Regions from separate parts of the Streptomyces sp. NPDC085931 genome, predicted to be linked through region 4. Evidence: riboswitches for the same ligand, from Rfam matches in the RefSeq annotation. Region 4 holds a riboswitch; each other region holds the start of a gene.

Region 1 (3,199 bases), on a different contig from region 4:
GTCAGCGGCTCGGGCGACCTCGACCCGGACGCCCGGTTCTGGCACACGGGCGGTGAGAAGGTCCTGTACACGACCGACGCCGGCGCCGAACGCGCCCGCGCCCTGGGCATCGCCGCCGACGTCGTCCCGCTCGGCGCGGACCTGGACTGGCGCCGACTCCTCACCCACCTGCACGACGTCCGCGGTGTGCGGCGCCTCATGGTCGAGGGCGGCGGCCTGATCCACACCCAGCTGCTCACCCAGGGACTCGCCGACGAACTCCAGCTGGTCCTCGCCCCGTTGTTCGTGGGCGACCCCCGCTCCCCTCGCCTCTTCGGCCCCGGCGGCTACCAGGGCGGCCGGCTCCGGCTGCTGGAGACACGACGGATCGAGGACGTCGTCCTCATGCGCTACGCGCCCACCGCCCCGGGCACCGGCGCCCTGCCCGTCGCCGCCGACCACCACTGGCTGGCCCTGGCCTGCGAGCTGGCGGAGCGCTGCCCGCCCTCGGACACGGCGTTCAGCGTGGGCGCGGTGGTGGTCGCGGCCGACGGCACGGAGCTGGCCCGCGGCCACTCCCGCGAGGGGGGCGACCCGGTCGTGCACGCCGAGGAGGCGGCCCTGGCCAGGATCGACCCGGCCGACCCGCGGCTCGCCGGCGCGACGGTCTACAGCAGCCTGGAGCCCTGCGCCCGCCGCGCCTCCCGGCCCACGCCCTGCGTCCGGCTGATCCTCGATGCGGGCGTGCGCCGGGTGGTCACGGCCTGGGGCGAGCCGGACACCTTCGTGGCGGCGGCCGACGGCAGCGGGGTCCTGGCCGCCGCCGGTGCCGACGTCGTCGTCCTGCCGGAACACGCGGAGCGGGCCCGGAAACCCAACCGCCACCTGCTGCCCTGAGCCCTCGGGGACGGGTGTGGCACGAGCTGTCCTGCGCATGGCGTACACTGGAATCACAACGACGCGGGGTGGAGCAGCTCGGTAGCTCGCTGGGCTCATAACCCAGAGGTCGCAGGTTCAAATCCTGTCCCCGCTACTGAAGGCCGAGGGCCGGAATCCGAAAGGGTTCCGGCCCTCGGTGCTTTCCCCGATCCGGCCCTTACGCACAGTGAGCGAACCCTCCCGCTCCGCATAACAACTGACACACTGTCAAAAACCGTTTGCGGCTTGAGAGGCGGCCAACTCGCCCGATTTAAGCCGGTCATGGCAGGTACGTCCGTGCGAAAAAGGTTAATGATCAAGCGGAATCGCTGGAATACACACCGCGCCTCCATTAACGTTCGATAACGCAGCGCGGTCGTCCCAGCCGTCACAGAAGGCGGCTCCGTGCGCACGCGCCGAATCCCGAAAGGGAACCGGGGAACCACCACTTGGGGTGAATCGAGCGGATGCCGCCGTGGAAGCACGGCCGGTATACGCGCGTAGGAGACCTTCCTGCTCCGAACCCGTCAGCTAACCCGGTAGGCGAGAAGGAAGGAAAGGAGTACGCCTACGTGGCGTCCAACCGGCCTGCCCCCGCGGCCCCGTTCGCGACGGACCAGCGCGACACCGAAGTCTTCTACGGCGGTCAGCGCACCGACGAGGGCCCGTTCCAGGAGTGGAACCCCACCGCGGAGTCCATCCGCCCCGTCCGTGGCCGGCATCGCGTCACCAAGCAGCGCGGCGGAGGGCTCGCCCGCAGCTCCACCGTCCTGGGCGTCGGCGTCATAGCCGCCGTGGGCGCCGGCGGCATGGCCAGCGCCCAGACCGGCAAGCCGCCGGTGTCGATCTCCGTGCCGGACCTTCCCTCGGTGGGTTCCCTCATCTCGGACGACGACACCCCCGAAGGCTCCGCCACCCCGCTCAGCGATCTCGCGACGGCCGCCGCGGACACCGACGAGGGCGGTGCCAACGCCGGCGAGGCCCTGCGTGCCCGGATCATGGCCCAGGTCGAGCACCAGCAGGAGCAGATCGAGACCAAGGCCGCCGAGGAGGCCGCGGCCGCCGCCGAGAAGGCCGCCGCCGAGGCCGTCGCGAAGGCGGAGAAGGAGGCCAAGGCCAAGGCCGCCGAGGCCAAGCGGAAGGCCGAGGAAGAGGCCCGCAAGAAGGCCGAGGCCGAGCGGCTCGCCGCCCTCGCCAAGCAGTACACGCTGCCGACCTCCTCGTACACGATCACCTCGTCCTTCGGCCAGGCCGGCGCCTACTGGTCCTCCGGCTATCACACCGGACTCGACTTCGCCGCCCCCACGGGCACGCCGATCAAGGCGGTCCACAGCGGCACCATCACCGAGGCCGGCTGGAACGGCTCGTACGGCTACAAGACCGTCCTCACCCTCGATGACGGCACGGAGATCTGGTACGCGCACCAGTCGTCCATCGGCGTCAGCGTCGGCCAGAAGGTCAGCACGGGCGACGTGATCGGCCGTGTCGGCGCCACCGGCAACGTCACGGGGGCGCATCTGCACCTCGAGGTCCACGCGGCCGGCTCCAGCAGCGGCATCGACCCGATGGCCTGGCTGCGGGACAAGGGACTCAACCCCTGAGCGGCGAACGCCCGTAAGAAGCACCGGCAGCCCTGACGACGACCCCCCGACGTCAGGGCTGCCGGTCGTTCCGTGCCGGGCGGGTGCCGGACGTCAGGACCGGTAGGGGTTGTACGCCGGGTACGCCGCGTGCCGCGCGGGCTGAGGGGCGTGGGCGGCCGGGTGGCCGTAGCCGTAGCCGGTGGGACGGCCGTACGCGCCGGGGACCGGCCAGGGCGGGCGCGTGACCGGCGCCGGCGGGGCCGTGATCCGGGCCGCGTGGTCCAGGGCCGGGCGGGCCGCCTCCCGGCGGCGCCACAGTTCGCCGAGCAGTTCCATCTCCCGTACGGCGAAGTCGGGCCCGGCGCGGCCGCGGCGGGCCCGGTGGCGCAGGAAGGCGAGCGACGTCGCGTACGCCTCGTACCGCGCCACCTCCCGTGCCGCCGCCTTCCCGGCGTGCCGGCGGGCGTACTGGCGGGCGATCCGGCGGGCCCGCATCGAACCGAGCGCGTACGGCTCGGCCGGGGTCAGCCAGCCCGCGGCCGCGTACGCGGGCAGCTCCGTCCGTACGGTGCGCAGCTCCCGCTGCCGGGTCCAGATCACCAGCCACGTCAGCAGCCCGAAGATCGGCACCATGAACGCCGCGTACACGGCGAAGAACCCGTACTCGCCGAACGTCGACGAGCCGTTCCACATCGCGTGCATGCCCATCGCCAGCAGCA
Region 2 (3,199 bases), on a different contig from region 4:
GGGCCGGCGCCACCCTCGACGCGCACGCCGACCACCCCGGCGTCCGGATCAGCCTGGAGGTCCCGGCCTCCCGGCTCGCCAAGGGACTCGGTCTGATCGCCGACGCCCTCCGGGCGCCCGCGTTCGCGGACAGCGAGGTCGAACGGCTGGTCCGCAACCGCCTCGACGAGATCCCGCACGAGCTGGCCAACCCCTCCCGCCGGGCCGCCAAGGAGCTGTCCAAGGAGTTGTTCCCGGCGGGCTCGCGCATGTCGCGGCCCCGGCAGGGCACCGAGGAGACGGTAGCCGCGATCGACTCCGCGGCCGTGCGCGCCTTCTACGAGAAGCACGTCCGCCCCGCCACGGCCACGGCCGTGGTGGTCGGCGACCTCACGGGCATCGACCTGGACGCCCTGCTCGGCGACACCCTGGGCTCCTGGACCGGCTCCTCGGCCGAGCCGCGCCCCGTGCCGCCGGTGACCGCCGACGACACCGGCCGGGTGGTCATCGTGGACCGCCCGGGCGCCGTCCAGACGCAGCTGCTGATCGGCCGGATCGGCCCGGACCGGCACGACCGCGTCTGGCCCGCGCAGGTGCTCGGCACGTACTGCCTCGGCGGCACCCTCACCTCCCGCCTGGACCGCGTCCTGCGCGAGGAGAAGGGCTACACCTACGGCGTGCGGTCCTTCGCCCAGGTGCTGCGCTCCGCGCCCGACGGCACCGGTGCCTCGATGCTCGCCATCAGCGGGTCCGTGGACACGCCCAACACCGGCCCGGCCCTGCAGGACTTGCGGACGGTGCTGCGCACCCTCGCCGCCGAGGGGCTGACCGACGCCGAGCGGGACGTCGCCGTGCAGAACCTGGTCGGAGTGGCGCCGCTGAAGTACGAGACCGCCGCGGCCGTCGCGAGCACGCTGGCCGACCAGGTCGAGCAGCACCTGCCCGACGACTACCAGGCCACGCTGTACCGCCGGCTCGCCGCGACGGGCACGGTGGAGGCCACGGCGGCGGTCGTCAGCGCCTTCCCCGTGGACCGTCTGGTGACCGTCCTGGTGGGCGACGCGGCGCAGATCAAGGCCCCGGTGGAGGCCCTGGGCATCGGCGCGGTCACGGTCGTGGCCGCCGAGTAGCGGCACACGCGCCACGGAGCCCTGGTTGCCTTCCAAGGCACCAGGGCTCCTTTATGCCCGAATTGGGGCGGGAGTTGCCTGTCTGCCCTGTGGGATGCGCTACAAAAGCCCGGATCCGTTTGGGAATTGAAAGTGGCCCCGTTTAGCTTCGTCCGGGCTGTTCGTCAGGCAGTGCGCCGCACCCGCGGCACCGGACAGTCATCGCCGAGTCCCCGTACGGCGCGAGCCAGGGGAGCCGGGGACCCACGCAGTCCCTGGGGTGAATCGGACGCCCGCGCGAGCCGCGAGGGGGTCCGTAGGAGACCTTCCTGCTCCGAACCCGTCAGCTAACCCGGTAGGCGAGAGGGAAGGAAAGGACCAGCCACTTCATGGCGTTCACGCGCGCCACCGGCAAGCATCGCCGTCCCAGCAGGATCCAGCGCGGCACGGCCCGCGCGGCGGGCGTCGCGGCGCTCGCCACCACCGGTGTGATCGGCACCGTCGCCGCCCCGGCCTTCGCCGCCGATGAGCCCGCCGTCGAGCAGACCGGCCTCACCCCCGTCATCACCATGGGCGACACGGTGGCCCAGCAGATCGACGCGCAGGCCGTCGCGCAGAAGCTGGCGGCCGAGGAGGCCGCCGCCGTGAAGAAGGCCGAGGAGGCCGCGCGCGAGCGCGCCGCCGAGGCGGCGAAGAAGGCCAAGGAGGCCGCCGAGAAGGCCCGCGAGGCCAAGGAGCGCGCCGCCCGCGAGGCCGAGCGCAAGCGCCTCAACAGCTTCGTGTCCCCGATCCCGGGCTCCTACGTCTCCACCGGCTACAAGGCCGGCGGCGCCGTCTGGTCCTCCGGCAGCCACACCGGCATCGACTTCCACGCCGCCACCGGCACCTCCGTCCACGCCGTCGGCGCGGGCACGGTCGTCGAGGCCGGCTGGGGCGGCGCCTACGGCAACCAGGTCGTGATCAAGATGAACGACGGCACGTACACCCAGTACGGCCACCTGTCGTCCGTCGGCGTCTCGGTGGGCCAGCAGGTCACCCCCGGCCAGCAGATCGGCCTGTCCGGCGCGACCGGCAACGTGACCGGCCCGCACCTGCACTTCGAGGCGCGCACGAGCCCCGAGTACGGCTCGGACATCGACCCCCTCGCCTACCTCCGCTCGCACGGCGTGAACCTCTGACGCCACCCGCTCAGCGCCCGAAAGGCCCCGGCTCACCGAGCCGGGGCCTTTCGGTATTCCCGCCCCCCAGACGCCCCTGTCCAAAAAATATCCATGGATTCCGGGCTCCCGTCGGAAATTCCGGCTGATTGCAATAGAGTCACGGAACACACGTCACTCGTCGACGTTTCACGGGGATTAAGCGGAGGTCGGGTCATGCGTATTCCCGCGCACTCGGTGTGCACGGCCATCCGGGACGACATCGTCGCGGGTGTCCACGAGCGCGGCAGCCGGCTCACCGAGGAACTCCTCGCGCGCCGCTACGGCGTCTCGCGCGTCCCCGTCCGGGAGGCCCTGCGCACGCTGGAGGCCGAGGGCTTCGTGGTGACCCGGCGGCACGCGGGCGCGTGCGTGGCCGAGCCCACCGAGCAGGAGGCGGCCGACCTGCTGGAGATGCGCGCGCTGCTGGAGCCGCTCGGCGCCGCCCGGGCCGCCCAGCGCCGCACCGAGGCCCATCTGAAGGTCCTGCGCGGCCTGGTCCGGCTGGGCCAGGAGCGCGCCCGCCGGGGCACCAGCGACGACCTGCGCTCCCTGGGCGGCTGGTTCCACGAGACGCTGGCCCAGGCCTCCGGCAGCCCCGCCCTGATCGCGATGCTCGCCCAGCTGCGCCACAAGATCGCCTGGATGTACGCGGTGGAGGTGCCGGCCGATCCGGTGGAGTCCTGGACCGAGCACGGCGCGATCGTGGACGCGGTGGCGCGCGGCGACAGCGAGCGCGCGCGGGCGGTCACGGCGCTGCACGCCGAGCGCGCGACGTCCGCGCACCGGCTGCGCCCGCTCGCCCCGCGGGAGCGCGTCGAGCGTGTGAGGAACCCGCAACATCCCGTAAACACGGCGAGCCCGCGGCATTAACACGGAAGCCGTATACAAAGAGTGGAGTTCCGCGGGGGATTT
Region 3 (3,199 bases), on a different contig from region 4:
GCCGCTCGCCGTACTGGGTCAGCACGTCCACGACCGTCTCGTCGGCGCCGGACATCATCGCGCCGAACCGGCAGGAGACGGCGACCAGCGAGCCGGTCTTGCCGCCCAGCACGTCGAGGTAGTGCTCGACGGGGTCGCGGCCGTCCTGCGGTCCGGCCGTCTCCAGGATCTGGCCGGTGACCAGCCGCTCGAACGCCTCGGCCTGCACCCGCACGGCCTCCGGGCCGAGGTCGGCCAGGATGTGCGAGGCGCGCGCGAAGAGGAAGTCGCCGGTGAGGACCGCGACGGAGTTGCCCCAGCGGGTGTTGGCGCTGTCCACCCCGCGGCGCACGGCGGCCTCGTCCATCACGTCGTCGTGGTACAGCGTGGCGAGGTGGGTCAGCTCCACGACCACGGCCGACGGCACGATGCCGGGCGCGTGCCGGTCGCCGAACTGGGCGGCGAGCATCACGAGCAGCGGCCGGAACCGCTTGCCGCCGGCCCGCACCAGATGCTGGGCGGCCTCCGTGATGAAGGGCACCTCACTCTTGGTGGCCTCTAGCAGGCCTTCCTCGACAGCCGCCAGTCCGGCCTGGACATCGGCCTCCAGAGCCTGGTCCCGCACGCTCAGCCCGAACGGCCCGACGTCGGTCACGAGGGGTCTCCTGTCTGCTGGTGTCTGCCGGTGCTTACGCGGATTGTCGATAGGTCGCTGCCATCACTCGGATCAGCGTATCCGGTCACGTTTCGATCACCGCCAGCGCCCATGGTTACAGGCCGGGTGGTATCCGATCACGACCGCTATGTTTTCGATCAGCTCATAAGAACAGACATGTTCCGACTTACCGGGAATTCGCGACCTATGCGAGATTTGCGGCATTAACGAAGCAAATTCCTCTTGCGGGACATTGCGCCCCGGGTCGTGATCAGTGAATTGAATCACTTCGGCCCTTCCCCGGCCCCACCGGGGCACCGGGCGGTTTCGCCTTCCGCCGAAAGCGAGTTGAGGCTTGGCTCGCGCAAAGGATCAAGCGGTCCGATCCCCCCGGACCAAGGTCGAACAGTGCCTGGTGTGACTCCGGTGCTTGTTCCCGGCATGTGCTCTCGCATACGTTCCGGCCCAGTCCGGCGGACCGCCGAATCCTGCCGCCGCCCGGACTCCCCACACACACCGACTCACTCACGCAGGGCAGGAGCGGGGGACCCAGGTAAGTCGCCGGTCCGCACGACAGCGGAACGGCTCGGGGTGAAGCCGCGCACGACAGCAGCACGCCGTGTGCGGCCGGGCACCTCCCGGCCCGAACCCGACAGCTCACCTCGCAGGCGCCGGAGAGGAACATCGCCATGCCCGGACGAGGTAAGCACCGTCGCCCCAGCAGGAACCCGATCACCCGTGGTGTCGTCGCCGTCGGAACCGGCGGAGCGGCACTGACCCTGCCGCTCCTCGGCGCCACGCACGCGAGCGCCGCCGAGCCCCAGAGCGCGCCCGCCGCGCAGACCGTGCCGGCCGCGCAGACCGTGCCGCAGGCGGCCCAGCCCGCCACGTCGCTCACGTACACCGTGGCCAAGGGCGACACGCTGTACGGCATCGCGGAGAAGTACGACGTCTCCGGCGGCTGGAAGCAGCTCTACAAGGCCAACCGCGCCGCCGTCGGCGACGACCCGGCGGTGATCCACGCGGGTCTGAAGCTCAAGGTGGCCACGGCCAAGGCCGCCGCCGAGAAGAAGGCCACGCAGTCGTCCGCCCCGGCCGAGCCGGCCGGTGGCGTGACCCGGGCCACCCCGGCCGCCGCGAAGACCTACGCGAACAACCTCGACGGATGGATCCGCGAGGCGCTCGACATCATGGCCCAGCAGGGCATCCCGGGCTCGTACGACGGCATCTACCGCAACATCATGCGGGAGTCGTCCGGCAACCCGCAGGCGATCAACAACTGGGACTCGAACGCCGCCAAGGGCACCCCGTCCAAGGGCCTGCTCCAGGTCATCGACCCGACCTTCGCCGCCTACCACGTGCCCGGCACCCCCTACGACCCGTACGACCCGGTCGCCAACATCACGGCGGCCTGCAACTACGCGGCCGACCGCTACGGCTCGATCGACAACGTCAACGGCCCGTACTGAGCCGTCCCGCCCAGCAGTCGTTCGAGGACGACGGCGATGCCGTCGTCCTCGTTCGACAGCGTGATCTCGTCGGCCACGGCCTTGAGTTCGGGATGGCCGTTGGCCATCGCGACGCCGTACGCCGCCCAGTCGAACATCGGGATGTCGTTGGGCATGTCACCGAAGGCGATGGTGTCCGCGGGCCGCAGCCCCAGGTGCTCGGCGGCCAGCGCCAGCCCCGTCGCCTTGGTGACACCGCACGGCTGCAGCTCGACCGTGCCCGGCCCCGACATCGTCACCGTCGCCAGTGACCCCACCACCGAGCGGGCCGTCGCCGCCAGTTCGTCGTCCGACAGACAGGGGTGGCGCAGCAGCACCTTGCTGATCGGCTCGCCCCACAGCTCGTCGCGCCGGTCGACCCGCACCGCGGGCAGCGTCGGGTGCGGCATGAGGTAGCCCGGCTCGATGAGCGTGAGCCCGTCGACCCCGTCCTGGTCGACCGCCGCGTACACCTCCCCCACCTCGGCCTCGATCTTCCCGAGGGCCGTCTCGGCCAGCTCCCGGTCGAGCGTGACGGACCACAGCATCCGGTGCGCGCCGGCGTCGTACACCTGCGCGCCCTGCCCGCACACCGCGAGCCCCGTGCACCCCAGGTCGTCCAGGAGCGGCCGCACTCTCGGCGCCGGGCGGCCCGTCACCACGAGGTGCTGGGCACCGGCGTCCGCCACCCGCGCGAGTGCGGCGAGGGACCGGTCGGACAGGGTGTCGTCGCCGCGCAGCAGCGTCCCGTCCAGGTCGGTGGCGATGAGTGAATATGCGAGGGGTGCGGCCATGATCAGAGAATACGGACAACGCGCCCGTTCGTTTCATCGCACGGCGCACGCCGATTGCCGGGCGCACGCCGATTGCCCGGTTGAAGGCCTCTGCACCAGTTGGCAACAACATGGTCCGCTACCTACCCGAGGGGCCGCATCGAGCGGTACCTTCCATGTGTCCAGGGGGACTTGATCGGGGGGTCAGGTTGAGCAGTGGGCGCATCCGCGTGGCCGGGCCCGGGGAGCTCGGCGAGCAGGAGAGGGAGCGCTGGCGCGCGCTGCGCGCCGCCTCAGAGGCACCG
Region 4 (3,199 bases):
AGCGCGTAGGTCGCCCACAAGGTGGCGAACCGGGAGGGGCCGGGCATAGCGCCGATGCTAGAGAGCGGCGCGCGGGTTGGGTGAGGGGCACGCGCGCGTGCCCCTCAAAAACGCACGGGACCCCTCAGGCCGGCCGCACCACGCTGTGGACGGCCGACTCGCCGTCGTAGTAGACCGACTCCTCGCGCACGTACGCGCCCGGCTTCGGGGCGTGGATCATCATGCCGTTGCCGATGTAGAGGCCGACGTGGGTGATGTCGTCGTAGAAGAACACCAGGTCACCGGGTTGGGCACGGGACAGCGGGACGGTGGTGCCGGCGTCGACCTGGTCGTAGGTCGTGCGCGGGAGGGTGACCCCGGCGGCCTTCCACGCGGCCTGGGTGAGGCCGGAGCAGTCGTAGGAGCCGGGGCCGACGGCGCCCCACACGTACGGTTTGCCGATCTGGGCGCGGGCGAAGGCCAGCGCCTTGCCCGCCTTGGTGGCGTACGAGGAGCCGGCCGGGACCGGGGACGTCGGGGAGGCGGGGCCCGCGGCGGTGCCCGACGGGGCGCTGTCCTGCCGCTGGGCGGCCTCTTCCCGGGCCTTGTCCCGCGCGGCCTGCTCGCGGGCCAGCTCGGCGGCCCTGCGGGCGGCCTCCGCCCGCTTCTCCTGCTCGATCGCCGCGAGCCGCGCCTTCTCCTCGGCGGTCAGCTGCGACAGCAGGTCGCGGGCGGCGGCGAGCTTGCGCTGGACGGTGGCCTTGGCCGTCTTCAGATCGCTCTGCGACGCGGTGAGCGTCCGCAGGCTCTCGGTGGCCTCCTGGCGCTTGCGCATCGTCTCGGACTGCTGGGTGACGTAGTCGTCGACCGCGCCCTTCTGGCGGCCGGTCATCCGGTCCATCAGCTGGGACTGGTCGACGTAGTCCTGCGGGGTGTCCGCGAGCAGGAACGTGGCGGTGTCCGGTGCGGCGGCGCCGGTGCGGTACTGGGCGGCGGCGAAGGAACCGAGCTTCTGGCGGGCCTCGTTGAGCTTCTCGGTGCGCTCGGCGACGTCGTCGAGGAGGGTGCCGACGCGCTTGCGCTGCTTCGCGGTCTTCTCCTTGGCCGCGTTGTACTTGTCGGTCGCCGACTCGGCCTGGCGGTACAGGTCGTCGACCTTCTTCTCGACCTCCTCCAGGCTGGGCTTGCCGTCGGCCTCGGGGGCGGCGTTGGCCGACTGGGACAGCAGGGCGACGGAGGTGAGGGCCGCCGTTGCGAGGGCGGGGGTCCGTATGCCTGCCACGCGCGTGCCCGAAGGACGCGACTTACGGTGCGACGCCAAGGGAGGCGACTCCTTCCAAGGTTCCGCCTACCGGGTTAGCTGTCGGGTTCGGGCGGGTGGTTCGGAAGGGTTGCCCTACGGCCTTCCCGGGGAGGGAGTCGGGCCGATTCACCCCAGGTTCTCGGTGGGTCCCCGGCTCCGGCTGCCGCTGCGGCACACCGGACTCGGCGGAGGCCGCGCGGCCCGGCGACGTTCGCCGGTGGGGGTCATGCGGCCCGGTCGCACCGTAGCCAACTCGTGTGGCGCCTGTGAAGGTTGATGGGTGATATGCCCGATACATTTTCGTGACCTTACGTCGGAGCATCGCTGAGCGTGAGGGAGTGGGGGTAATTGGTCCTGAGTCGTCCCGAATCGGGCCCGGTGTCGCGCGGCGTGATCACGCCATTCCGGACGGCGACGGCGGCCCGGCGACCGGGCACGAAGGCCCGGTTCCGGGGCGATGTTCTCGGGGCGGCGGCGGGCTGTCAGTGGGGCGCCCTAGACTCGGAGAGCGATGAGCAGCCTCTTTGACGACAACTTCCTGGCGAGTCTCCAGGCCCAGCGGGGCCCCGCGGACGAGCCCCCGCCGCCGCCCGAGGACGATCACGTTCCGGAGTCGATCCCGGACGATCTGTTCGGCGGGAAGTTCGACGTGCCGCCGGACCGGGACACCCACTACCGGGACGGCGCCCCCCGCCCCGTGATCGACTCCGCCGCGCTGCTGGACGGGCTGAACGACAACCAGCGCGCCGCCGTCGTGCACTCCGGCTCCCCGCTGCTCATCGTGGCCGGCGCCGGCTCCGGAAAGACCCGCGTGCTCACGCACCGCATCGCGCACCTGCTCGCCGAGCGGGACGTCCACCCCGGCCAGATCCTCGCGATCACCTTCACCAACAAGGCCGCGGGCGAGATGAAGGAGCGCGTCGAGCAGCTCGTCGGCCCCCGCGCCAACGCCATGTGGGTCATGACGTTCCACAGCGCCTGCGTGCGCATCCTCCGCCGCGAGAGCAAGCGGCTCGGCTTCACGTCCTCCTTCTCGATCTACGACGCCGCCGACTCCAAGCGCCTGATGGCCCTGGTCTGCCGCGACCTGGACCTCGACCCCAAGCGCTTCCCGCCGAAGTCGTTCAGCGCCAAGATCAGCAACCTGAAGAACGAGTTGATCGACGAGGAGGACTTCGCCGCCCAGGCCACCGACGGCTTCGAGAAGACCCTCGCCCAGGCCTACGCCCTCTACCAGTCGCGGCTGCGCGAGGCGAACGCCCTGGACTTCGACGACCTGATCATGACCACGGTCAACCTGCTGCGCGCCTTCCCGGACGTCGCCGAGCACTACCGCCGCCGCTTCCGGCACGTCCTGGTCGACGAGTACCAGGACACCAACCACGCGCAGTACGCCCTGGTCCGCGAGCTGGTCGGCACCGCCGAGCACCCCGTGGACGTACCGCCGGAGGCCGAGATCCCGCCCGCCGAGCTGTGCGTCGTCGGCGACGCCGACCAGTCGATCTACGCCTTCCGCGGCGCGACGATCCGCAACATCCTCCAGTTCGAGGAGGACTACCCGAACGCGACGACGATCCTGCTGGAGCAGAACTACCGCTCCACGCAGACGATCCTCAGCGCCGCCAACGCGGTCATCGAGCGCAACGAGTCCCGCCGCCCCAAGAACCTGTGGACCAACGCGGGCGCGGGCGCGCTGATCACCGGCTACGTCGCCGACACCGAGCACGACGAGGCCCAGTTCGTCGCCGACGAGATAGACCGCCTCACGGACGCCGGCGAGGCGAAGGCGGGCGACGTCGCGGTCTTCTACCGCACCAACGCCCAGTCCCGTGTCTTCGAAGAGGTCTTCATCCGCGTCGGCCTGCCCTACAAGGTCGTCGGCGGCGTCCGCTTCTACGAGCGCAAGGAGGTCCGGGA

What was found. Region 4 has a riboswitch for cyclic di-AMP ahead of ACIGAN_RS33825 (C40 family peptidase). Riboswitches for the same ligand answer to the same signal wherever they lie in the genome.
Region 1: linked by a shared signal. The riboswitch ahead of ACIGAN_RS32070 (M23 family metallopeptidase) and the one ahead of ACIGAN_RS33825 (C40 family peptidase) in region 4 are both predicted to bind cyclic di-AMP.
Region 2: linked by a shared signal. The riboswitch ahead of ACIGAN_RS03025 (M23 family metallopeptidase) and the one ahead of ACIGAN_RS33825 (C40 family peptidase) in region 4 are both predicted to bind cyclic di-AMP.
Region 3: linked by a shared signal. The riboswitch ahead of ACIGAN_RS28525 (transglycosylase SLT domain-containing protein) and the one ahead of ACIGAN_RS33825 (C40 family peptidase) in region 4 are both predicted to bind cyclic di-AMP.

The regions. Positions count from the first base shown of each region.
Region 1 is NZ_JBITSK010000020.1:21,060-24,258, reverse strand. Features, by position in the region: gene ACIGAN_RS32080 (dihydrofolate reductase family protein) at 1-876, shown strand, start outside; tRNA gene ACIGAN_RS32075 (tRNA-Met) at 939-1,012, shown strand; cyclic di-AMP (ydaO/yuaA leader) riboswitch at 1,302-1,458, shown strand; gene ACIGAN_RS32070 (M23 family metallopeptidase) at 1,470-2,498, shown strand; gene ACIGAN_RS32065 (PrsW family intramembrane metalloprotease) at 2,592-3,199, opposite strand, start outside.
Region 2 is NZ_JBITSK010000001.1:714,449-717,647, reverse strand. Features, by position in the region: gene ACIGAN_RS03030 (M16 family metallopeptidase) at 1-1,109, shown strand, start outside; cyclic di-AMP (ydaO/yuaA leader) riboswitch at 1,302-1,465, shown strand; gene ACIGAN_RS03025 (M23 family metallopeptidase) at 1,478-2,266, shown strand; gene ACIGAN_RS03020 (GntR family transcriptional regulator) at 2,462-3,157, shown strand.
Region 3 is NZ_JBITSK010000015.1:158,593-161,791, reverse strand. Features, by position in the region: gene ACIGAN_RS28530 (polyprenyl synthetase family protein) at 1-634, opposite strand, end outside; cyclic di-AMP (ydaO/yuaA leader) riboswitch at 1,139-1,320, shown strand; gene ACIGAN_RS28525 (transglycosylase SLT domain-containing protein) at 1,324-2,103, shown strand; gene ACIGAN_RS28520 (HAD family hydrolase) at 2,067-2,915, opposite strand; gene ACIGAN_RS28515 (GNAT family N-acetyltransferase) at 3,071-3,199, shown strand, end outside.
Region 4 is NZ_JBITSK010000023.1:46,121-49,319, forward strand. Features, by position in the region: gene ACIGAN_RS33820 (hypothetical protein) at 1-47, opposite strand, end outside; gene ACIGAN_RS33825 (C40 family peptidase) at 125-1,300, opposite strand; cyclic di-AMP (ydaO/yuaA leader) riboswitch at 1,308-1,480, opposite strand; gene pcrA (DNA helicase PcrA) at 1,794-3,199, shown strand, end outside.